Regions from separate parts of the Paenibacillus provencensis genome, predicted to be linked through region 3. Evidence: riboswitches for the same ligand, from Rfam matches in the RefSeq annotation. Region 3 holds a riboswitch; each other region holds the start of a gene.
What was found. A riboswitch is a leader RNA that binds a small molecule or an ion and turns the genes downstream of it on or off. The one in region 3 is predicted to bind cyclic di-GMP.
Positions count from the first base shown of each region.

Region 1: another riboswitch for cyclic di-GMP. It lies ahead of ACFQ3J_RS12835 (methyl-accepting chemotaxis protein); the one in region 3 lies ahead of ACFQ3J_RS05430 (EAL domain-containing protein).
Region 2: another riboswitch for cyclic di-GMP. It lies ahead of ACFQ3J_RS10895 (hypothetical protein); the one in region 3 lies ahead of ACFQ3J_RS05430 (EAL domain-containing protein).

Region 1 covers NZ_JBHTKX010000001.1:2,664,024-2,672,375, reverse strand. The annotation lists gene ACFQ3J_RS12870 (hypothetical protein) at 1-327, shown strand, start outside; gene ACFQ3J_RS12865 (GrpB family protein) at 387-935, shown strand; gene ACFQ3J_RS12860 (NUDIX hydrolase) at 968-1,588, shown strand; gene ACFQ3J_RS12855 (AAA family ATPase) at 1,627-1,944, shown strand; gene ACFQ3J_RS12850 (cysteine hydrolase family protein) at 2,048-2,557, shown strand; gene ACFQ3J_RS12845 (GNAT family N-acetyltransferase) at 2,607-4,097, shown strand; gene ACFQ3J_RS12840 (GNAT family N-acetyltransferase) at 4,121-4,615, shown strand; cyclic di-GMP riboswitch class I at 4,872-4,956, shown strand; gene ACFQ3J_RS12835 (methyl-accepting chemotaxis protein) at 5,123-6,886, shown strand; gene ACFQ3J_RS12830 (non-ribosomal peptide synthetase family protein) at 6,907-8,352, shown strand, end outside.
Region 2 covers NZ_JBHTKX010000001.1:2,270,517-2,278,868, forward strand. The annotation lists gene yicI (alpha-xylosidase) at 1-1,119, opposite strand, end outside; gene ACFQ3J_RS10890 (helix-turn-helix transcriptional regulator) at 1,348-2,268, shown strand; gene ACFQ3J_RS10895 (hypothetical protein) at 2,332-3,225, opposite strand; cyclic di-GMP riboswitch class I at 3,291-3,382, opposite strand; gene ade (adenine deaminase) at 3,618-5,438, opposite strand; gene helD (RNA polymerase recycling motor HelD) at 5,717-8,080, opposite strand; gene ACFQ3J_RS10910 (pyridoxamine 5'-phosphate oxidase family protein) at 8,159-8,352, opposite strand, start outside.
Region 3 covers NZ_JBHTKX010000001.1:1,134,619-1,142,970, forward strand. The annotation lists partial or broken gene ACFQ3J_RS05405 (IS66 family transposase) at 34-504, opposite strand; partial or broken gene ACFQ3J_RS27070 (IS256 family transposase) at 1,140-1,282, opposite strand; gene ACFQ3J_RS05410 (aldo/keto reductase) at 1,511-2,353, shown strand; gene ACFQ3J_RS05415 (hypothetical protein) at 2,897-3,148, shown strand; gene ACFQ3J_RS05420 (zinc-dependent alcohol dehydrogenase) at 3,253-4,392, opposite strand; partial or broken gene ACFQ3J_RS05425 (IS4 family transposase) at 5,080-5,457, shown strand; cyclic di-GMP riboswitch class I at 5,641-5,727, shown strand; gene ACFQ3J_RS05430 (EAL domain-containing protein) at 5,875-8,352, shown strand, end outside.

The DNA of each region.
Region 1 (8,352 bases), 1.5 Mb from region 3:
CCGGAAGAGAGACGGCGAGAGCTGGAGAAGCAGGATGATGAATGGTTTAAGAGGCAAATGGATACTTGGTCATATGGCCATATTCCATTTAACTCCACTGAATTTGATCAAATAACGAAGCAGAAATATGAATGGATGTATGAAATTAATCCGACAGCAATGAATTTTAGATGGGTAGTAAGGAATCAGATTATGATTCAGCGAGCTAAGAATGCGATCAAGGCGAACCCACACCAAAAAATACTATGTGTCATTGGCGCAGACCATAATTATCTTTTTCAAGAAGAGCTGAAGAGCGAGCAAATCCTTCTTCAATATCCACTATAGGAGAAATGGTCGATCCCTGGCTGAATACATACGTACGATGAAAGGAACAGGAACCACTCATGGAACAAGTCATTATTACTCCATACAACGCGGAGTGGAAGCAGGATTACGAGCATGAACAGAAGGAAATACTAGATAGCTTTGGAGGTCTTCCAGTCTTTATAGAACATATTGGCAGCACCTCTGTCCCTAGTCTGGATTCAAAACCCACCATTGATATGATGGCCGGAGTGGAGGAGCTGAGTCTGGTGAACGAGGCGGTTATTGAGCATTTGGCAGAGATCGGATATGAATATGTGCATAAGCCCGAATTTCCAGAGAGGCTCTTTTTTCGAAAAGGAAAATGGAGAGCTGGGACTCATCATTTGCACGTGTACAAGTTCAAGGGTACACATTGGAGCAACCAGTTGCTGTTTCGCGAGTATCTGAAATCCCATGAAGAAGTCAAGCAGGAATATGATCGGCTCAAGAAGAAGCTGCAAGCAGTGCATACATATGACCGTGTGGCCTATACCGAAGGGAAATCGGATTTTATTACTCATACGATCCAGCAGGCGAGAGAAGATAAGGGATTAACCACAAGGCTTCATAGCAAGGGCTTGATGTAGTGATCTAGTCCATATTAAAAGGGGATGCGTAAATGGAACAGCTTAAGTGGCTCGCATGGGCACAGCAGATTCAGGCCATTAGTCAAACGGGTCTTGCCTATTCGAAGGACGTATATGATTTAGAACGTTTTGAGCAGCTCAGAGCACTCAGCATTGAAATCATGAGAGAATATGTGGATGTGGAAGTCGATCAAATCCGGGATCTATTCGCGAGCGAGACAGGATATGCAACACCGAAGGTGGACATTCGAGCGGTTGTTTTTCAGGACAACAAGATTCTAATGGTGAAAGAAAAGATCGATGGTGCATGGGCGCTCCCTGGCGGCTGGGCGGATATCGGTCTGTCTCCCAAAGAGGTCGTTGTTAAGGAAGTACGAGAAGAATCCGGATATGAAGTAAAGGCTGTCCGCCTGCTTGGCGTATATGATAAGAAGTTTCACGATCATCCGCCGTCCCCTTTTTATATCTACAAGTTCTTTATTCTATGTGAGCTCATTGGCGGCAAACCGCAGGAAGGTGTGGAAACGTCGGAGGTTGGATTTTTTGATGAGTATCATTTGCCGGAGCTCTCGATCGACAGAAACACCGAGAAGCAGATTAAGGAATTGTTCAATTTCTTGAGAGATCCTTCAAGGGACGTATTTTGCGATTAGAGTGGAAATGTAGTATAAGCTAGAAGGGTAAATCAACAATGAAGAAATTAGTTATTATTAACGGAGCGATGGTTGTCGGCAAAACAACGATAAGCAAAGAGGTCCATAAATCGCTGGACAAATCCGTCTGGCTCGATGGAGACTGGTTCTGGATGATGAATCCTTGGGTGTTCAGTGAGGAGAACATTCGAATGGTCATGGACAACATTACCTATCTGCTTCGTAATTATCTTACGAATTCCACATTTGATTACGTCATTCTGAGCTGGGTACTGCATAACGATGGAGCAGGTCGTAGAGCAGGTACGACATATCATCACTTCATGTTGAGACAAGAAGGACAGCGTTTAGCCTGAAGAATGTACTATGTAAAATAGGTATAGAAGTTTACTACCAAGACGAAATAACCCTGATGAAGTATAGTAAATTACAAGGATGAAATTGAATGGGGGATACAATTTGAAGATTGCTTTACTTATCGTGGATATGCAGGAGTTATTACTGAAGGACCAGGTTAAACCGCAGGATAAGGACAATGCCTGCGAATATATCAATTACGTAGCCGATCGGCTTCGCTTGAATGATCAGGTTGTCGTACATATCAAGGATATAGAAGGTGCAGATCATCCAGACGATGCAGCTTATGATTTTATATCAGACATACATATAGAAGCTGGAGATATCACCGTTAACAAGGTCAATTCCAACGCCTTTTGGCAGACAGAGCTTGAATCGATCCTTAAAGAGAAAGGTGTAGAGCTTGTCATCGTTTCCGGTTTTGCGGCGGAGCACTGTGTCCTCTTCACATATAACGGAGCAATTGAAAGAGGCTTCAACACCGCGATGCTGCAAGGAGGTATTCTAAGCTCGAGAGAAGATGCGGTTCTAACTACATATCGTGACAGGCAGATTATATCTTATTCTGTCATTGAGCTATTTGCAGCCAGCCTGACCCACCCGAAGAGTTAACACACGGTGGGCTTTTTTATGCGGATGAAAATGAGATTGGGGGAAAACGATGAGCTATATCATTCGTAAAATCAGGACTCCAGACGATTATGCTTCGATCGCGGAGATTCTGGGCTATGTCTTCTCTGAACCAACAACTGCAGAGAATCTGGCTGATGAGGATGCTAAGATTCCTGATACCGGATCACTATGGATCAATGAGGACGGGCTGCTTGCCGGATTCGACCGGTATCGCCTGGTAGCAGTGAATGAGAAGGGCGAGATTGTAGGCTATGGTATATCCTGGAGAGCACCTTGGACCGAGGCAGGAGAGCTGAATCATCTTCTGGCCGTTCATCCGGATTACCGCAAGCAAGGCATTGGCCGAGCACTTTACAAAGAGCTTGAGAATTGGGCTGTCCTGAATGGAGCAAGCAAGCTGAATTATGAAGTGAACGATAATGATGCTTCCTCCATTGTATTTGCCGAACATCGTGGATTTGAGCAAGAAAGACATCTGTTTGAATCTGTCTTGGAGCTGCCGAATGATAGCTGCTTGGGATCGATGTATTCACCACCCCAGTCCTCTATTGTTATCAAACCTTTATCCGAGATGGAAGAGTCCGATGCGGAACGGAAGCTGTATGAGCTGTATAAAGTAACGAGCAGAGATATTCCAGGAATTAGCGGAGATTATTTTGATTATCATGAATGGAAGAAGTGGACCTTGGAACTGCCCGGCGCAAGGCCCGAGTATGTTCTGATCGCCCTGGATGAAGATCGGTTCGTTGGAGTAGCGCATCTACTGCATCAGTCTTCCACGCAGAGCATGTACCACGAATATACAGGAGTAGATAAAGCGTACCGAGGCAGAGGGATTGGATTCGCATTAAAAATGAGTGCTGTAAAGCTTGCGGAGCAGTTGAACATCAAGTACTTGCGAACGAATAATGACTCTCTGAACCATCCCATGCTTCACATCAATCGAGACCTGCTGGGATATAAGCCGGTGCCGGGAAGATATAAGATGGTAAAGGCACTGCCTAAACAGATTGATAATCTATTGAACAACGAAACAAATGTGAAAGTAGAAGTATTACAGGCACTGACGGCAGATAAACCAGTAATAAAGAATTTAGTGCAGTTCTATATATATGATTTTACTGAGTTTACAAACGAGCAAATTAGTGAACAAGGTACTTATCCCATATTATCGGATCTCAATAAATATTGGGAGAATCATGAGGACTATAATGCTTATCTGATCAAGGCCAATGGAGAGATTGCAGGCTTTGTACTTGTAAAGCAATTGGAGGATGATCGGAGCTATAAACTTGCTCACTTTTTTATCCTTCGTAAATTTAGAAGAGCGGGAGTTGGAACTCAGGCAGCCAGAGCTGTCCTCTTTTCAGCTAAAGGGAAATGGGAATTGAATCAATTACAAAATAACTTTCCAGCAATACTGTTCTGGAATCGGATACTACTCTCTGGGGCTGTAAGCGAGAGTATTACGGTCAGATACGAACAAGGCAAGAGAATTCAGAGCTTTATTATTAACTAATGCAGAAAGTGAGGATAGGGCAAATGCTTGAAGTGTTCCCTGCAAGATTATCGGACAGTTCAGAAATATTGGATCTGTGGAAAGGAGCAGCCAGCTGGATCCAGGCCAAAGGAATCAACCAGTGGCATCCTGATGAATTTAACCTCGCGATGACCGAACAATTGATTATGGATCGTGAATTAGAACTATTTGTGGCAAAAAGGGAAGGTATCATCGTAGGAACACTGTACATTTGCTGGTCTGACCCAGTTGTCTGGGGAGAGCTGGATGATTCAGAATCGTCTGGATACATCCACAAGTTTGCTGTCAGCAGATCACATGCGGGTCAAGGAATAGGCACAGAGCTGCTGTTGTGGGCCGAGGATTACATACGGAGTAAAGGAATGAAACAGATTAGGCTGGACTGCATGGCAGAGAATGACAGGCTGAATCAGTACTATGCAGCGACCGGATATTCACATAAGAAACTGCTCCACTGGGACAATGGCTGGAAGATTAACTTGTATGAGAAGGAGTAACTCCTCTTTCGCTAAAGTGAAATAAGCGGACGAACTATATGCATGAGTATGATTGTAAATAGCAATGTATTAATCAGGACCTCATCCGTTTAACTAAACATGATTCGACAATCATTTATAATTTTTATCGAGATTTCAAGTGAAATATAGTCTTATAGTATTAAAAAAACAGTGAAAAAAACCGATTAGAAAAAGTGAACACTAGTTTACTTTTAGTTGTGGTAAGCTTAGGTAGTTCTTAAGTACTATCTGTAAATTGAATACGTGGCAAAGCTGTTGAAAAGCAGTGACGCAAAGCTAGAGGGACTACTTCCGCAAGGAAATGTCAGCCAGTTGCTTGAATGAGCCATGGCCTTATTTTGTCCATAGGTTCATTTTTTTGTTTACTAAGCGATCCGTGCAAGAAAGGAGGAAGAATGAGCCAAGAATCAAGGATGGAAGGTTTAACATGCGATTCAAGATGAAGTAGAAACTACATATGGATGAGTAGGGAGAGAAATGTCAGACATGAGTAAGTTAAAAAAATGGAGCTTCAAAAACCTGAGCATTGTTACTAGAAATATGATATTAACAAGCTTCTATATCATTATTACAGGTGCTGTCGTCATTGGCTGTAGTCAATTTATTCAAGGCAATGTATTAACCAAACAGCTTCAATCGGATTCCGGAAAATTAATGGAGGCTCTGGGAAGCCAGATATCTGTGGAAGATGCGGAAGCAGCGAAAAATAATCCGGATCCGAATTCTCCAATCCAACAGCAAATCACAAGTGTATTCGATGAGTTATCCAAGACACATCCAAACGTAGCACAAGGATATATCTTTGGACCGGAGCTGGAAGGCGGCACGCAAACATCAATTATCGCCTTGCCAACCGCTGTTCTGGAGATTTTTGCTGCAGAAGATATGAACCTGGGTGATATGTATGCTCAGCCTCAAATTCATGCAGACGGCGTGAAGGAGATGCTCGAAACCAAGGAAATAGCCTACACCGCAGCTTACAACGATGATTACGGTACATGGATTACGGTACTGTATCCATTTGTGAATGGAGCTGGCGAAGTGTTTGCATATATGGGAATTGATGTGGACGCAAGTCTGATTGCAACGGGCAAGCAGGAGCTGCTGACTTATACACTTCTTGCACTGCTTATTACCTTAGTTGTCGTTCTGGCACTGCAATACATCACAATTAGACAGACCTTCAAGCCAATCAAAGAGCTGATGGGAGCACTAGATAAGCTGAGTAAGGGCGACTTTACCGTACAGCTGAGAACCAGTGATGATGAGCTTGGACAAGTCAACGAGAAATTCAACACTACGGCTAGTAACATCAATAGTCTGGTTACTACAATTAAGAAAGTATCTGAGCAATCAGCGGAGCAATCCAAATTCTTGTTCAATGCCGTTGAAGTTAACAATGAAAATACCGTAGATATTACGAAAAATATTGAAGAAATGTCCGATAGTGTCGCGAAGCAAAGTGTGTCGATATCGGAGAGTGTCATTTCGCTCGAAGAAATCTCATCGGGTGTAACTACAATTGCAGGGAATACTTCCGAGCTGTCCGAGATCTCCTTGCAGATGAAGGAGCAATCCGAGGTTGGACATCAGAATGTGGATCAGGTCATTGAGCAGATGAACTCAATTAATCGTTCGGTTAAGAACTCGGTCGATATTATTGAGAAGCTGCAGATGCGTTCCGGCGAAATTGGCCAGATCGTTCAAGTGATTACAGAGCTTGCTTCTCAGACGAACCTGTTGTCTCTGAATGCAAGTATTGAAGCGGCAAGAGCCGGTGAAGAGGGACGTGGATTTGCAGTTGTAGCGGATGAAGTGAAGAAGCTGTCCGAAGCATCCAAGAAATCAGCAGATCAGATTGCCGAATTGATTGGATACATTCAGGATGAGACGGCACTCGCTGTAGAGGCGATTGGTGATGGAGAACAAAATGTAGCCAAAGGAATTGAAATCGTCAAAGAAACAGGCTCGATCTTCAAAGGCATCCTGGTTTCAACCGATTCGGTCACAAGCCAAATTCAAGAAGTGTCTGCAGCTACACAGCAGATGGTAGCGGAGACCGAGCAAATTACGGCTGCGATTAAATCACTTGCGGATATGGCTGAGAAAAATTCGGCAGTCTCCGGTCAAATTGAGCGAAGTGCTCAAGAGCAGCAGGCTGCTTTTGCCAAGATTTTTGATTCTGCGGAACAAATGAACGAGGTAGCAAGCGAATTAGAAACACTAGTAGACAAACTTAGAGTGCAATAAATAAAGGGAGCTGATATCTGTTGAATACCACCATGTTGTTAGAACAAAGCAAGCAGTATTGGTCTGACGAGCTGCAGCTGCCTTTGCCCGGATTTCATTTGTATACAGATGGGTCATTGAACTATGCAAAGCAGGCAGCAGCTCAGACAGAGCATGTACTGAACCTCGAGCCCGTAATGCTGAAGCGTTACAGTGAACTATATGATATGAAGGCATGGATGCTTGCCGGATACGCGGTATTCCTGCACCGAATGACTCAGGACAATGATATGCTGATTGGTGTGCAAAACAGAAGAGAACAGCTTCTTCCCCTGCGTATCTCCATAAGTGGAGCAGATTCGTTTAGACGTGTTTACGAGCTGGTGCGGGATAAGCTTGAACATATGGAGTCGACAGAGCTGAGCCATGCGGACATGGAGCATATAGCAGGGTATACGGTTAATTATCAAACGACATACGGTATCAATCCACGTCATGGAGCCAGCAGACTAGATTGGGATGTGCAGGAGGGGCCAGATTCTTGGCTCCTTCATGTATCGTATGATTCGCGGCTGTTCAAGCAAGATACAATTCATCGATACATTCAGCACTTTGAGCGGCTAATGAGCGGAGTGCTTGAAGATATGGATACTTCCATTTCCAGTCTGCCTATTCTGACTGATGATGACTGGAATGCCTACGATGAGTTGAATGACACGAAGATGGATCTCCCTGAGCAAGCGACGATCGTGTCCATGTTTTCTTCAATAGCAGCGCAGTTTCCAGACCGGACAGCCTTGTCCGCGAATGCAGATCAGCTTACGTATCAAGAGCTTGATCTGTTGTCCAGCAAAATTTCAAACATGCTCTTGGAGAAGGGAATACGTAAAGGAGAATTTGTATCCCTCTTTATGGAGCGAAGCTTAGAGACCATTATAAGCCTGCTAGGTGTAATGAAAGCTGGAGGAGCTTATATTCCGCTTGATCCGACCCATCCGGAGGAGCGAAATGCATATATCATTGAAGATACGAAATCGAAGGTGATTCTAACAGAGAGCAGCTATATTCAGAAGCTGGACTCACTGCTTGCCGGATTTGAGCATAGACCAGAGATCGTCTGCCTGGATCAGCTTGACGAGTCATACTCTGAGAAAGCTCCAGCGATCCGTATCGAAGAGGATGATCTGGCCTATGTCATTTACACTTCGGGATCAACAGGCAAGCCGAAGGGAGCACTTATTGCACATAAAGGTGTTGTCAATTTGGCGATGGCTACCAAGCAGGATCTTGGCTTGACGGAAGAGGACGTAATACTGCAATACTCTACCTTCAGCTTCGATGCCTCCGTGTATGATATATTCGGTTCAATCGGGAGCGGTGCCAGGCTGCATTTGTTATCCGATGAAGAGCGATTCTCTATCGATGCTTTTACAGAAGCCGTCGAGCAGTTAGAAGCGACCCGTATTGCCATTTTGCCAACCGTATTC
Region 2 (8,352 bases), 1.1 Mb from region 3:
CCATACGCTTCCGTCCGCTGTTTTGACCAAATATCCGTTCTCCATACCTTCATCGAACAAGTAGGATTTTTCCGCAATATATGGATTAATCCAAGCACAGATTTTAAGTCCTTTGTCTTTTAGACGCTTAATCATGCCTTCCGGATCTGGGAACATTGCTTCGTCCCATACGAAATCAGACCATTGATACTCCTTCATCCAGAAGCAGTCAAAGTGGAATACGGAGAGAGGAAGATCTCGCTCAGCCATACCGTCCACAAAGTGATTTACTGTTCCTTCATCATAATCTGTAGTGAAGGAAGTCGTCAGCCACAGACCAAATGTCCATGCTGGAGGAAGTGCCGGTTTTCCAGTCAACCTCGTATAGTTGTCAAGCACATCCTTCGGATTGTCACCGCCGATGATGAAGTATTCCAAAGTTTCTCCCTCAACACTGAATTGAACCTTGGATACGTTCTCGGACGCAATCTCATAGGATACACGTTCAGGATGGTTTACAAATACACCATAGCCTTTGTTGGATAGATAGAATGGAATGTTCTTGTAGGATTGCTCACTGCTTGTACCGCCATCTTCATTCCAAGTATCAACCACTTGACCATTCTTCACGAATGGAGTAAACCGTTCACCCAAACCGTAAACGTATTCACCTACACCCAGGTCAAGCTGTTCACGGAAGTAAGCTTCCTTATTCGGTCCTGTGATGTAGCCAGCTGCTCTGAGACCACTGCCAGTGATACGTTTGCCTCCGTATAGGAAGCTTACGTCCCAGCCGTTTGTTTTGTCGATTTGAACTTCAAGCTCGCCACTCTTAAGTACAGCGCCTTGTTCGTTTGCCGAGATCTCAACGTTAGCATCCTGACTGTTCAGCTCGAACTCAGGACCTTTCTTCACTCTGCCCTTATGGTGGTTAAGCGTTACACGAATAACGTTCGGCATAGGAGAGCTGTAAGTTGCTTTGAGCAATGTACCGTTCAATGTGTCGCCTTTGGTGCGAATATATTTAGTAGCCGCATGAACGGTTAGAGAATTATCTTTTTGTATAATATCACGAATATCAGTCGGGTTTTGAATATGGTACCCTTCACGAGTCAACCAGAATCCATCAGTAAATTTCATGTTTTCTTTCCCCCTTCGGTTATACTATAATAATATTGATATTATTATCGTTTTTCTTACGTTATTTTGATGAATAGTATCAATATTTTGATATATTTTCATCCGGATTGCCACTTTATATTAACATAACGCACATATTATGGAAGCGATTTCAACATAAGAAGCTATTATCTGCTATATATAGGATTTCTACTATATAAGTAGAAGAGAAACAAGGAGCTTGGTGATATGAATAAAGAATTGTTAAAAGAGAATCGCGTGCATGGCAACCCAATGTATCCTGTTAGTGTCTATCCGTCAGTAGATCAGCTGAATGGAGACAGCATTCTTGACTGCCATTGGCATGATGAGATGGAGTTTATTCTTATTGAGCGTGGTTCTGCTGTCTTCCATATTGATATGAATATTTACGAAGCACAAGCAGGCGATGCCATCTTTGTAGGCAGCGGCGAAATTCATGCCGGCTATTTACAAGGAGAGGAGCGCTGCGTCTTTTCAGCCATCGTATTCGATCCAGCCTGGCTGTCCAGTGCTTCGTTTGATTCACTGCAGGAGAAAATGATGGATCCCATATTGAAGAGGAAATTACTCCCTCCTCGCCATATTTCACGTCATACGGAATGGGGCAGATCTGTCCTCTCACACATTGATCGGATTCTGCTGGAGCATGAGCTAATGAAGCCGACGATGGAACTCTCGACCAAGGCACACCTGTATCTGATTCTTGCAGAGATGTACACTTATATGCAGCAGGCAGCGGATTTAGGAAATAACATTGCCGCCGGCAGTCCGGACAAGATTGAACGTCTAAAGACCGCTCTTGGCTATATTCATGATCACTATAGTGAGCCTATCAAGCTCAAGGACTTGTCGGAACATATTAATATGAGTGAGGGGCACTTCTGCCGTTTCTTCAAACAAATGGTCCAGAAGAGCCCGATCGATTACATTAACAATTACAGAATCCAAAGAGCATGCAAGCTGCTGGAAAATACAAATTATAAGGTTGTAGATATTGCGATGGAGGTTGGTTACGACAATCTCAGCTACTTTATTACTTTGTTCAAGAAACAAAAAAAGATGACTCCTTCACAATATCGCAAGCTGTTCTTTGAACAAATCTCTTTGGATCCCATTTCGGTAACCTAATTGAAGAAAACAAGGGTGAGTTGGTAAGAACACACAGTTCTTACCAACTCACCCTTGTTACAATTAACGGCTCGCTAGTTTAGACCAGTTACCATAATCATGAACCGAAATTCCGATATAGGAATCATGCTTATTTGCCATTTGCTCAAGCTCTTGCAATTCTGCACGCATGTAATCACAGTCTTCTTCATAGAAGGTAATAAAATTCCCTTCATTGCTTCGATTCGTTTCAACGGCGATGGATACTTTCTTACCAAGCTCGGAGGCTTCCTTCAGTTCGCTGGCTGCTGCATTGTAGATGGCATTTGCCGTATCCCGATACGCCATGACAGCGACTGCATCAAATTGGCGAATCATCCAGCTGCTGATCTTCATATCCCCACCAGGTACAGTATAATTATCAAGCCAAAAAGGAATATCCGCAGTAATCTTCAACTCCATGCGTTTTGCTTCATTCGTTAGATACGATACATTAGACTGCCACTGAGCGACAACACTGTCTCGATCTGACTTCCATTCTGCAAGCACATGGGGCTCAATATCCACATGTATTCCCGAAAAACGCTCGTTCTCTTCAGCCCCGCTCTGATACGCTTCTATCCATTCTACAAAGCTCATTAATCCTTCACGCCCCGATGATAGACCCCATGCAGGTCTGCCGTCCAAAATTTGAACCTCAATCCCTTCAGCAGTAGCCTTGCTGATAAAATCTTTATAATACGGTATAGCCACATCTCTATTTATTTGCAAATAGATTGCATTGATCCCCTGTGTTTCTGCAAAATCCAATATTTTGTCGGGCTCACTTTTGATTTGTGTTGTATCCCATAACCATGTTCCTGTTTGTTTACTGGAGTAGGCTGTAGCTTCTACATCCATTGCTCCCCCTGTAATTGATCCTGCCATAATGACTGCAGCCAACAGTACCGCCGCTTTTTTACCTGTCTTCTTCCACATCTCTTACGTACACTCCTTCGATTTTAGGAACGATGCCTTATATCATGCCCGTTCTCTATTAATAAATCGGCAACCGGCTGTCATCATAAGTCATTAGACTCACCTTAGACCCATGGCTTTGCGTCTTTGCTTTTCAGCAAATTTGCCTCCAATTCGTATACAATGACGTCCCTTTGTCTCATGAGGTAATTACCTTAGTCTTACGCTTCGATAATTTTCAAAGGACGAAAGTATTACTTTATATTCTTCGGAGAAATACGAAAGCATTTTATAGGACTTTTTGCTTATTTAATGATTCCGACCTATTTAAATTTCACTCGAACGAAAAAATAGGCAAGCAGACAGATGTCTACTTACCTATTTTAGACGAGTAAATATATAGGTTATTTCTGTTAGTGCTCAAACAAAGAAACGATCTCAATTCCGTTTGCAGAAATACGAACAAGCCCCTTATCGGACAGCCGCAGCTCTGGTATAACAACCAAGGCCAATAATGACAACGTCATAAACGCATTATTCAAGCAGCATCCAGAGGCTTGAAGCGCCTCGCTAATGGCTTCAGACTGCGAAGCTACGATTTCAAAAGGCTCCGGTGACATAAGGCCTGCAATCGGCAGCGGAAATTCTGTCGTTCCCTCATCGGTTACGACGGCCACTCCGCCTTGCATACTCACTACCCGGTTAGCCGCTTCAGCCATTAGATTGTCATCTGTTCCGATCACCATCAGATTATGGCTGTCATGAGCGACCGTCATGGCAATCGCGGCAGGTCGGTTAAAGCCTACTCCACTAACAAGAGCTACTGCCCTGTTTCCTGTTCTATGATGTCGTTCAATAACAGCAATCTTGCATACATCCTGATCCATACTAAGGATGAGTTGGCCTGATTCTGCTCGGACTGTCTTGAAGACTTCCTTCGTCTCCACATGGTTCTCTGTCACTTGAATAATGCGCGCGTTTAGCTCACCCTCCTGAACAGGAGTCTTGATCACAAAATGATCCGCTTGAATGTCGGCCTTTAATTGAACAGTACCCAGTGCATTTTGAGGATAGTGATACTTATCCCAGGAAGCCACCATTTTTCCTTCCCGGGCAACCACTTGACCAGCCGCAATAGTCGTGTGTACATTCACATCAGCGAGTCTTCCATCCAGCAGAATAATATCTGCAATTGAACCTGGTATAATTGAACCGACATCTCTCTGGACGCCAAACCGTTCTGCCGTATTGATCGTTGCCATCTGAAAAGCCGTTACCGGTTTGACTCCCTGTGAAATGGCCAGACGTACAACGTAATTCATATGCCCTTCATTCAGCAGAGATTCTGAACTGCGATCATCAGTAACAAGCATCATCCGTCTTGTATCTAGTCCCAGCTCAGTCGACGCCTTAATCGTTTCTGCTACGTCATGCCAGGCTGAACCTTGCCTCATCTTGGCGTACATTCCTAGACGGATTCTTTCCTGTACATCCTCTTTGGTCACACATTCATGATCTCCTGTTACACCGGCCGCAGCATATACAGGCAGTCTCCAATCATCAGCTGCCCAAGTAAAGTGACCGTCAACCGCTTTACCCGCACGCAGCGTAGCTTCTATTTCTCCAATCATCTTCTCTTCCCCGTACACGACACCCGGAAAGTTCATTACTTCCCCTAAACCAATCATGTCATTACCCCAGCTTAATGCTTCAGCTACCTCATCAGGACCGATATATGCTCCCGTCGTTTCCAGCTCAGGACTTGTAGACGGTACACAGGAAGGCGCCTGCATATAAGCAGCGAGCGGTGTAGTTCTTGCCTCTTCGAGCATATATTTAAGACCGTTCAGACCAAGTACGTTGGAAATTTCATGCGCATCAAAAAATCCGCCTGTCGTCCCTAATGGGAGCACAGCTCTTGCAAATTCCGCTACGGTTAATTGGGTGCTCTCAATATGACAATGACCATCAAGCAGCCCAGGTGCAATATACTGCCCGCTCGCGTCAATAATTTCTGTGTCCGGTCCAATCGTATGTGAAGCATCCTTGCCTACATATGCAATGCGAGAGCCTTGCACAGCAACAGACATGCCCTGCAATATTTCGCCTGACACGACATTGACCAAGGACCCGTTCTGAATAACTAAAGAAGCCTTTTGATCTCCTCTAGCCGTAGCAACGAGCTCTTTCACGCAATCAGCCAATGCTGGCCTTGCAAATTGTTTTTTCATCATTTGAATTTCCCCCATTCACCGTAAAAAAGTAGATTGTTAATGATTATAGTAGTCTGAAGGTTACATGTAAACATAATTGACTTAAGAGTTTATAATTCGTCAGGAAATGATGAGAACAACCTCCATTTCCTTACATCACCCTCTCTATAATCTTTCATTATATGTAATAATATTCAATTAGATCCTTGTTGCAAAAAACAGCAGCACGATTCCCATAAAGAGAATGTGCTGCTGGACTATTCCAGTTGACCATGCTTAGATGATGGTTTTTGGTACGGTTATTTCGAATATTCAAGTTCATGCTGATACAGCTGAGAATCAACCATTGATACAAATGGACTGACTGCACCTTTGGAGTAAATGTACAGCAAATGCATCGCACGCGTGCACGCTGTATAGAACAGTTTGCGTTCACTTTCTCTTGAGTACGCTTTGGCCGATCCATCATAAATCATGACTGCATCAAATTCTACACCCTTAGCCAGGTATGCTGGAATGACCTGTATTCCTTTTTCGAAACCAAGCGTCGTTTTTTTAATAAGCTTGGGCGCTGTGCTCAGCTTGCCCAGAAGTCGCTCGTGCACCTTAAGACTTTGACCTGCGGACTTACAGATGACAGCGATGGACTCGTGCCCTTGTGACTGAAGCTCCTCAAGCTTCAATACCATTGCTTCCTCCATCTCATCTCTCTTCCCATATTCATATACATATGGCTTCTCTCCCTCACGATTGAATGGAACGATGGCCTCACCATTAGGCAGCAATGACTTTGTAAATTCTACGATTTCCCTCGTTGAACGGTAGCTGCGCGTTAGCCTTATCACTTCCGCCTTATCTGTACTGTATATATCCCTTAGCTCACTTGTCCCACTAAGTACAGATGAATGGGCATAAATCGCCTGATTAAAATCTCCTAACGCTGTCATCTTCGCACGGGGAAACATTTGTCTGAAGAATGCGAGCTGGAATGGAGAATAATCCTGGGCTTCATCAACGATCACATGGCGGATATTCGTAAACACGCGAAACCCTAATAATGAATCCTTTAGGTACAGGAACGGAGTCGTATCTTCGTATGCAAGCTCCTGGTTATTCATTTTATCTATCGTAAATTTGCAAATATCATTCCAAGCCGCCGGAAGGCGTGAATGATCAACCCCACAAGATGACTGGGCATCCTTGAATATAGCTTGGTAGAGGCCTTTCATGTCGACAAATCGAGTTGCTTTCACCCATTTTCGAAGGGGCTTAAGTCGATCTGATACTACCATTTTGGCCAATATATCCCTTTCCACGTCAAAATCATTAAATGTATCCTGCTTGCCGCGCTGCTTCCGTCGTAATCTCTGATAGGCCCGGTGATAGTCTTCTGTGCCAAGCAGCTGAATTTGTTCATCTACCCAAGCTGCTGTAAGTTCGCCTTTGCCAAAAGCAGCAAGCTCCTTGAGCATCCATTCTTTGAGCAGTTCAAGCCGGCTCGCGATTCGAATGCCCTTGTCAAATTCGTAAAATTTCTGCGTGATCTGCTGTGTGGAAATGACCTCTCTTCCGAGAAAACGAAGCGCTTTGAACATCATTCCCGCATGTGCAAGTCGATCTTTATAGCTTAATATCAAATCAAGAAACTCGGGTGAGGACTTGAACTGAATCCCTTGAATTCGAGCTTCATAACCAGGATCATCAGATTGAGATAAGACATATTCCAGCTGAACAAAGGGATCCTCAAGCTGATATTCTTTGCCGATTCTTCGTTCCAAATACTCCTGAAATGTAGTCTGCAGCATGTTCTCTTCGCCAAGCTCAGGCAAGACGGTAGATACATAGCTGTTAAACATCGGATTCGGTGAGAACAGAATCATTTGGTCAGCCTTAAGAAATTCCCGATCTTTGTATAGTAAATAGGCGACGCGCTGCAAAGCTGCCGATGTTTTTCCACTTCCAGCTGCACCCTGAACGATTAACAAACGGCTTGAATCATTTCGAATAATCTGGTTCTGCTCTTTTTGAATGGTCGCCACAATACTTTTCATGGACGCATCAGAGCTTTGGCTGAGCACGGCCTGCAATAACTCATCGCCAATCGTAACTCCGGTATCAAACATGAACTTGATATCCCCATCACGAATGGTAAACTGCCGTTTTAACGTAATTTCACCTTCAATCAGGCCAGAAGGTGTTCGATAGGATGATGGCCCCGGAGCCCCGTCATAGTACAGATTCGATATCGGAGCGCGCCAGTCATAGACAAGAAAATCGTTCTCCTGCTCTGACAAAAAGGAGGCAATCCCCAAATATATCGGTTCTGCTGTATCAGAACCCTTCTCCACAAAATCAATACGTCCGAAATATGGATTTCCTTCCAGCTTATTGAGTTTTTTGAGTGCATTAAATGCGTTTTTGTGGCTTCGTTCCCGTTCAGACAGTACCTCGGATTGCTGCCTTAAGTTTGTAGAAGTCTCACCAACATCATCTGCTTCACTAAAGTTAATGGTGACCTCATCCCAAAATTCTTTTCGCATTTCAACCACTTCTCCGCGAACAGAACCTACTTCACTCTCAAGCTTGTTAATGGATTGCCGAATTTGTTCGGTAACTTCGTCCACTCTAGACTGTTCTAGTCGCCATTCCTTGTCCGTACTCAAGTGATCCGCTCCTTTTTGATCATTTTCTAACTGTAATTTTAATTTTCATACCATAGCTGTAAACTCATAAACCAAACATTAGTCCATCCTCAGCTCTTCCACCGTTTCCGTCCATCGTGTAATCACTGAATCTGGATCAATCAGCTGAACCCGAATACCAGCTTCAATATGAGCGTATTTCGCTTGATCTATCTTTAACGCATGAATATGCGCGCTGAACCTGTCTCTTTCATGTTTGGCAGACATTAATGGAGCAAGCGGCTTAACAGCTA
Region 3 (8,352 bases):
CGTGAGACGGAAGGAGTCCGGTAGTGACGGCGACTACGGCATATAAGGCTCCAGTGCATGCGGGTCTTTCAGATCTGCAAGCTTCGGCAGTTGCTCGAACAGGTACATCAGGTACTTGAACGGATGCAGGCCATTTTCTTTCGCCGTCTCGATCACGCTGTAAATGGCAGCACTGGCCGTAGCTCCCAGCGGGGTATTCGCAAACAACCAATTTTTTCGCCCGATCACAAAGGGCTTGATCGAACGCTAACTGCGGTTATTGTCGATTTCAAGACGCCCGTCATTCAGAAACGCCGTCAGTTTCTCCCATTGATTCAAGCTGTAAGCTATTGCTTGGCCGACCAAGCTCTTCGGCATCGTTCGGCATTTTTGCTGGCGCAGCCATGCAAAGTAAGCATGTAGCATGGGCTGGCTTCGCTCGGCCCGTGCGAGGTGGTGATCTTCCGCTGTAGCTTCCTGCAGATCTCGTTCAATCACAAAGAGCTGGTTGCAATACGCCAATCCCTAGGCTGCGACGGTTTCCGGGTTGCCTTTGGCCTCCGGCGCCGCTTTCATTTAATGATGCCTCCAATTTTGAACTTACAGCGAAAAAAATTTTGATGCTTTATTTTCATTAGAAACAAGCAAGAGTCTTGAGCAAATAGAATCTTTCTGTGAGATAAGTATTGATACTTTATCAGGTCAAAAAAATATGAATCGTACACTAAAATAAGACTTAATAATATCAAGGATTTGTTAAAAATGATTTGAAAGACAAAGGTAAGAAAGGTGCCCGGAACATTGGAAGTCAAGGCGGGTTAGAACAGTTTGAATGGCACTTAAGTAGGATTATCCCAGTTCATGCTAACGCGTGGATAACGGACTTTCCCTTGCCTCTGATGAGCTAATGGCAGGAGATTTGATTTTCTGGAACTACGACCGAAAGGGAGGTTTATGAATATTTCGCATGTCGGCATTTATGCCGGCGAGGGCAAAGTTATCGATGCCTCCTCCAGACGGTTACAGGTTGTTTATCGAATGTATTTGACGCCGATCTTCAAGTAATGTACGGCAGGCCGTATTTTCAAAATTGAGGCATTTCGTTCATTTTTGTGAGACTTCTTGTGCAGTGACGTATATTAAGAAACACATCTCAGCCCGTAGTAGCCATTGCGACTATTGTGCTCGCCGCCGGGCTCTTCCTCCATGTAGTGTTTGATTTCTGCACGGATGGATTCCAAGTTTTCTTTCACGAACGAGGTGATAGCATTATCAAATAGATTGGCAAGCAAGTTTAGGGTATAGTAGTCCTCGAGTAGGATCCTTTCTTGGTGGCGTCGTAACCCCGAGGATATCCTACTTTTTTGTTGTCTTTTAAGTCTCCAAATCATGGTAGACAAACAATTGTACGTCATATTAGCAACTTAGAATGTATGGGAGACCACTGCAAAAACATCGCCCAATATATTCGCTATGGAGAATAGGACGGTGCGCTGCAGGAAAAATTAAAAAAAAATAAGGGGGTGGGCGCGTGGTAACCCTAACTGATGGGACAACTTTGCCCAGAATCGGTCAAGGTACGTGGTATATGGGGGATGAGCCGTCCATGAAAAATGAAGAGCTTCGCACGTTAAGACGCGGTGTGGAGCTTGGATTGAACCTGATCGATTCGGCTGAAATGTATGGTGATGGCAGATCCGAGTCCTTGGTTGGAGAAGCGATCGAAGGGATCCGAGATCAAGTGTTTCTGGTATCCAAAGTGTACCCGCACAACGCTGGTCTGAATCGCATCGTCGGCAGCTGCGAACAAAGCTTGAAGCGGTTAAAGACGGACCGTCTCGACCTTTATCTTCTTCACTGGAGAGGAAGTATTCCTCTAAGCGAAACGGTAGAAGCGATGGAGCAGTTGGTCGAAGCGGGGAAAATTTTGCGATGGGGTGTCTCTAACCTGGACACGGACGATATGAAAGAACTGTTCGACGCGGCGCGAGGGACGAATTGCATGGTCGATCAGGTACTGTATCATCTCGGTTCCCGCGGTGTAGAATACGACCTGCTTCCTTGGTTGAGAGAGCGAAAAATCCCGATAATGGCCTATAGTCCGCTTGCCCAGGCGGGCACTTTACGAAGAGGGTTGGTTGAGCATCCAGCGGTTAAGGAAATTGCCGATCGACATGGCGTGAAGCCACTTCAGATTCTCTTGGCTTGGTGCATTAGAAGCGGTGACGTAATTGCCATTCCTAAGGCGTCAACAGCAGCGCATGTCGAAGAGAATGCGGAGGCGGAACGTATTAAGCTTACCGAGGAAGACTTGGGGATGTTGGATGAGGCGTTCTTCAAACCCACTAGAAAGGTTCGGCTCGACATTATTTAAGAAAGCCTTCACATGAAAGTTTCCGCAGGTTAGACTTGTTGGATTCCCGAATTTAAAACCGCTGCTTTTCCGTCAGTTTCGACAACTGTAGCACATCTCTCCATGTTCTCTTTTACGAATTTTTCCTTCTGTTGATTGCCCCCGTGGGCAAGCTTGCCAATAGCGAATAATCCTCAAGGAACGATGCTTTCGCATGTTCGCTTACCTCAAGATCGAACAAGGTATCTCTCACACCCATCATTATGGAGCCGAATTGATTCCACCTCTGTTAGCCAGCTCCTCAGAAACAGAAAAGTCCCGACATAAGATTGAATGTTCGGGACTTTTCGTGATATTTTTCTATTTACCAACTCTAATGTCACTGGACACAGATAAACTGGGAGAAGACGCAGATGATGAAAATTACTTGGAAGTCGCCAAAGTGTTGATTCACGCAGCGGAGCTACGGGCAAGGGAGTTCGGGATCGCGGAGGTGATAGCCATGTAGACGATGACGGGAATTTTGTTGCTTCTCATCGGATGGACACCATTCCTGGCTGGCCTATGTCCGACATCACCCATAATAAGGCATGGACGGCGGTCGCGCTAAAGATGCCTGCGGCGAGCGTTGCTCTTTTGGCGGTCCTGAACGGGGAACTTTACGGGTTCATTACGACCAACCAACGGACGCGTGGTCGTGTTCGGAGGGGGATTCCGTTGTCATTCGAAGGGAAAATCGTCAGGGCGGTCGGTGCAAGAGTCGCGGATCGGGTCTCCAGGGAGCTTGCTGTAAACCTGGCGGTTTTAGGCCTATAATGAAACTTGGTCCTGCTAATATTGAAGAAGAATCGGCTAAACACATGGGGCTGTCCCTCAGGGTACAATACCCCGTGGCACAGCCTCTTTTCTCATGTCATCATTTAAGGCTTCAGTACGAATTTAATGCATTCGTCCGCATGATTGTAAAAGGTGTTATACGCGTTATGCGCCTGATCGAGCGGCACTTTATGCGTGATGATCTCCGTCGGATCGAACTCGCCTGCCATAATTTTTTGATACAGCATCGGCATGTAATGGATCACGGGCGCCTGTCCCATGGTTAGCTTCACGTTTCGTTCCCAAATGTTTCCGAACATGAACTGGTAGTATTTAGAACCGTATACTCCCGTAATCTGAATCGTGCCGAATTTCCGCACCGCATTCATCGCGATGTTGATCGGGCTAAGTGTTCCGCCAACCAGCTTGGCCTTTTGCTCTTCCTCCTCCAATGGCGTCTTCTTGCCGTCCATTCCGACGCAATCGATGACGACATCCGCGCCCCCGCCCGTTATTTCTTTTATATGCAGCCCCATGTCTTTGAAATCTTCAAAGTTGAAGGTTTCGACGTTATTCATTTTTTTGGCATGGTTCAGCCGGTACGGGAGATTGTCGATCGCGATGACCCGTTTGGCCCCTTTCATCCAAGCGAATATTTGCGCCATCAAGCCGACGGGGCCGCAGCCGAGCACCACAACCGTATCCCCCTGCTTCACGCCGCCGTTGTCCACGCTCCAATAGGCCGTCGGCAGCACGTCGGACAGGAACAGGAGCTTCTCATCCTCCAATTCGCATGACTCCGGAATAACGAAGGGCATGAAATTGCCGTATGGCACGTAAAGCAATTCGGCTTGTCCGCCCCAATAATTCCCATACCGTTCGGTAAACCCAAAGTAAGCTCCCGTATCCACTTGGGGATTGGGGTTGGAGTTGTCGCATTGGCTCTCCATTTCATGCTGGCAGTAATGACAGCTGCCGCACGAGATATTGAACGGGAGCACGACCCGGTCCCCTTTCTTGACCTTTGTCACCTCAGGGCCTACTTCTTCGACGATGCCCATCGGTTCATGGCCGATCACGTATCCGGTTTGGGCTTGAATCGCCCCCTGGTATATATGGAGATCAGAACCGCATATGGCGGTCGAGGTGATCCTGACGATAATCCCGTCTTTTTTCTGAATCGTCGGATCCGCGACCTGCGTCACTTGCATGTTCTTCATGCCATGGAATGTTACAGCCTTCATAATCGCCCTCCTGTTATGACATGCCTTGAATTTGCATGCATGCTTCTATTATGAAATTGGAGAGAGGATTATACATTCGATATACGGTAAATTCGACAGTCGCGGAGCGCCTAAGAACAAGAAAGGAGACGGAGGACGGAAAGATTCACGTGAAAGTAAATTCAACACTAAGGGTATTTGTAAGGTTATCAAAGAACAAAACCTCACTAAATAAATCCTTGTGCTCACAGTTAATAAAACTATCTAAATACCCTTTGTTAACAACTTGACCACACTACCTCTTTATTCTGGATTATCGCGCATTGCTTGTACTAAATCTAATGTCCATTCATTACTAACAGCAAGCAATGAAGAATGTGCAGGTACGGTGCACGGCCTTCCCGTCGGAACTTTGGTCCTGTAGCAAATTCACGCGCGACTATATAAAATTGTCTTCCCAAATCCTCAAAGACATTCTCGCGAACCAGATCAAAACTTACTTCGAAGCTGCACCTAGTTCTTCTATGGCTTTAACAATACTTGTAGGTTACCAACCCAAATTTCGCAGAGCGAAATTCGTCTTGAAGTCATGTCGTTGCAGGCTTCCAAGGCGATCAGATACTGGGCTTGTTAATAGAAAAACACCGCTTCGTTTGCTAAGTGAAAGTTTTGAGCAATCACTTTAACCGAAGAGGTGGTGTCTACCTAATGATATCCCATCCATCCGAATTGATTCAAATGCCTAACGAACTAAAGCCAGCGTTCCAAGAATTGAAAGTCATGCAGCATTTGCAACAAGCTGGATTCCGTAAACGTTTTGGCTTTAGCTGCGCCCGGCTGTTCCAACTCGTCTTCGTTTTGTTATTTCATCAGAAAAACTGGTTTCGCCTGCTTGAAAGCCGCAAGGACGATTCGAAGGCCGGCAAAGCTGCGGTTTATTGCTTTCTCAATCATGCCGGCTTTGCATGGCGTCGTTTTCTGACTTCGCTTAGCGTGGCCACCATGAAAAAGGTGGAAAAGGTGGATGCGCTGACTTCTGCGGATCGGGATACCGTCTTCATCGTCGACGATTTGATGTTCGAAAAGTTAACCTATGTGCTAATGTTGTCGCGAGGGATAGCACGGTAATCCCGTGCTAAAGCGCTTCATTTGTCCGAAAGCTCATTGGAAACCCTAATCAACTTGGTATCTTCGCAAAGTCAATATTCATGGACAAAGAGAATATTGCAGAAGATTGTCGAACCATGGCATAATGTGGTTGAAGATTAACAATTGAAATGGCAAACCCATTGAAAGATGGGGACGCAAAGCCATGGGCCTAATACGCATGTTCGTTATGGTTGCCAGGTTGCCGTGTGTTGCGTTTTTTTCGTTGTCTCTAGTCTGTTTGTTGGGGATTAGAGTGGCGAGAACAGCGATAGTCCCCCGTAATTCGATAAATTCATCCTCGATACCACAGGTACTTTGTCGTCTCATCAACAACACGAGTAGGGGGAGGTAACAATGGGGATTCAACAATTAGAGAAAGATTTAAGAGAAGCACTGGAACGTCAAGAGTTCCAACTGTACTATCAGCCAAAATTGGATTTGGCTTCGGGGAAAATCACAGGCGTTGAAGCATTGATCCGATGGGAGCATCCAGAACAAGGACTTCTTACTCCAACACAGTTTATTCCACTCGCAGAAGAGACTAATCTGATTTCCCCCATCGGTGAATGGGTGTTGCGAACCGCTTGTACTCAGAGCAAGGCATGGCAGGATGCAGGTGCCCCAACACTTATAATGGCAGTCAACCTCTCTGTACGTCAATTTTATCAACCTGATTTTGTGGAAAGTGTGGAAAATATTTTGCATGAGACAGGGCTTGTTCCATCGTATCTGGAGCTTGAAATTACGGAATACATGACGATGGAAATTGTCCGAATTGTTCCAATTCTAAGACAATTAAAAAATCTCGGTATAAAAATCAGTTTGGATGACTTCGGGATAGGGTATAGTTCCCTGTATAACTTCAAAGAATTGCCGATTGACATTATAAAAATTGATCAATGTTTTGTGAATAACTGCCTGGTGAACATGAAGGATGCAACGATTGTCAAGGCAATTATTGCTCTGGGGCATGAATTAAATGTGGAGGTCGTTGCTGAAGGAATCGAATCGAAAGAGCAATTGATATTTCTCCAACAAAACCTCTGCGATTTAGGGCAAGGTTATTTGTTTAGCAAACCTTTGCCGCCATCGGAATTTCTGGTGGCATTCCATCAAATAGAGAAGATTTTTAGTAGAGATGGAATACCTTCAGCATTATTCAGAGAAAAATGGTTACAAGAAGCTTTGCACAAAACAAAGCAGGAATTAGCAGTTACGTTGAGATACCAGCAAGGTATGACTTTTAAGTTGACTCGGCATGATGGAAAATTTATTCATACTTTGTGTGATGGTGAATTGTTATATCGCATGGGTCTAACACCCGAACAAGTCGTAGGAAAGGAGCCTCATGAATTCCTCCCGCTCAATGATGCTGAACGGAAGTCTCAATATTACGAAAGAGCTTGGGGTGGAGAGGAGAACGTCACTTATGAAGGTCAATACAACGGAATTTGGTATTTGGCTTCCTTACGCCCTATCCATAGAGGGAGACAAGTAGCAGAGGTAATCGGCTCGGCTGTCGATATAAGTGATCGTATCAAAAAAGAAAGGGAAGCGTCTCTTCTCACACAATACCTCGTGGAGCAAGAGTCAAAATACCGATTGATTGGGGAGAATTCACAAGACCTGATTGCCATCTTGGATACTAATGGTGTATTACAGTACGCTTCGCCATCCCACATTCGGATGTTCGGGGGGGAAGCTTCCCAATTTGAAGGAAACTACCCTTTCTCTATGGTACACCCCGATGATCTTGCACTCATCAGAGAACGTTGGGATGAAATGATATCCACCAAGACTTCGGTACGTCTTGAGTGGCGATTCGTTAAAGTGGACGAGACCTGCATTTGGCTCGAAGGCATAGGGACTCCCATTCTAACGTCCGATGGTAAGATTGATAGCATCTTAGTAACTGGTCGGGAGATTACAGAACGCAAGATACAGGAATGGAAACTCCGTGAGAGCGAACAACGGTATCGTGATATCTCTGAACGTCTCGCTGAGAGAGAAGAAAAGTATCGTTTTATTGCCGAAAATACCCAGGATTTAGTCGGTGTCGTGGATATGGAAGGTATAGTTCTATACGCCTCGCCGTCCCATGAATTGGTCTTGGGGTTTTCGTCCAGCGAATTTGAAGGAAATTCTGCTTTTTATTTCGTTCATCCTGACGATCTTGCGTATGTTAAGAAGCAATTCAATGACATGGTTACATTAAAATCAACGTTCGATTTTGAGTGGAGGTGTAAAAAAGCAGATGGCAGTTGGGTATATATCGAGACCAGGGGCACTCCTATATTTGATGAAAATCGCAAAGTAGTGCAATGCGTGTACGCGTCTCGTGATATTTCGGAACGAAAGAAGGCAGAAGAACTCCTTCTACGAACTGAAAAGCTATTGATAGTAGGTCAAATGGCTGCAGGGGTTGCACATGAGTTTAGAAATCCTCTAACCTCGATCAAGGAATTCGCCCAGCTGTTACAACAAGGTAACGAAAAACCCGAGTATATTGAATTGATTCTATCTGAGGTTGGGAGATTGGAAGCTATAGTATGGGGATTTTTAACACTTGCCAAACCCCAAGCTCCGGAAATGCAGGAAGTTGATGCGGCGGTTGTTTTACAACAGGAGGTGTTGTTATTCAGTACACACTCCATATTAAACAACATTGAAATTATTGAAGAACACGACTCGGAAGTACCACGTATTTACTGCTATGAGAATCAAATCAAGCAAGTAATTATTAACATTCTCCAGAATGCGGTTGACGCTATGCCAAACGGTGGAATCATCAAAACACAGATTCTATGCCACGATTCAGAATTTATCAAATTT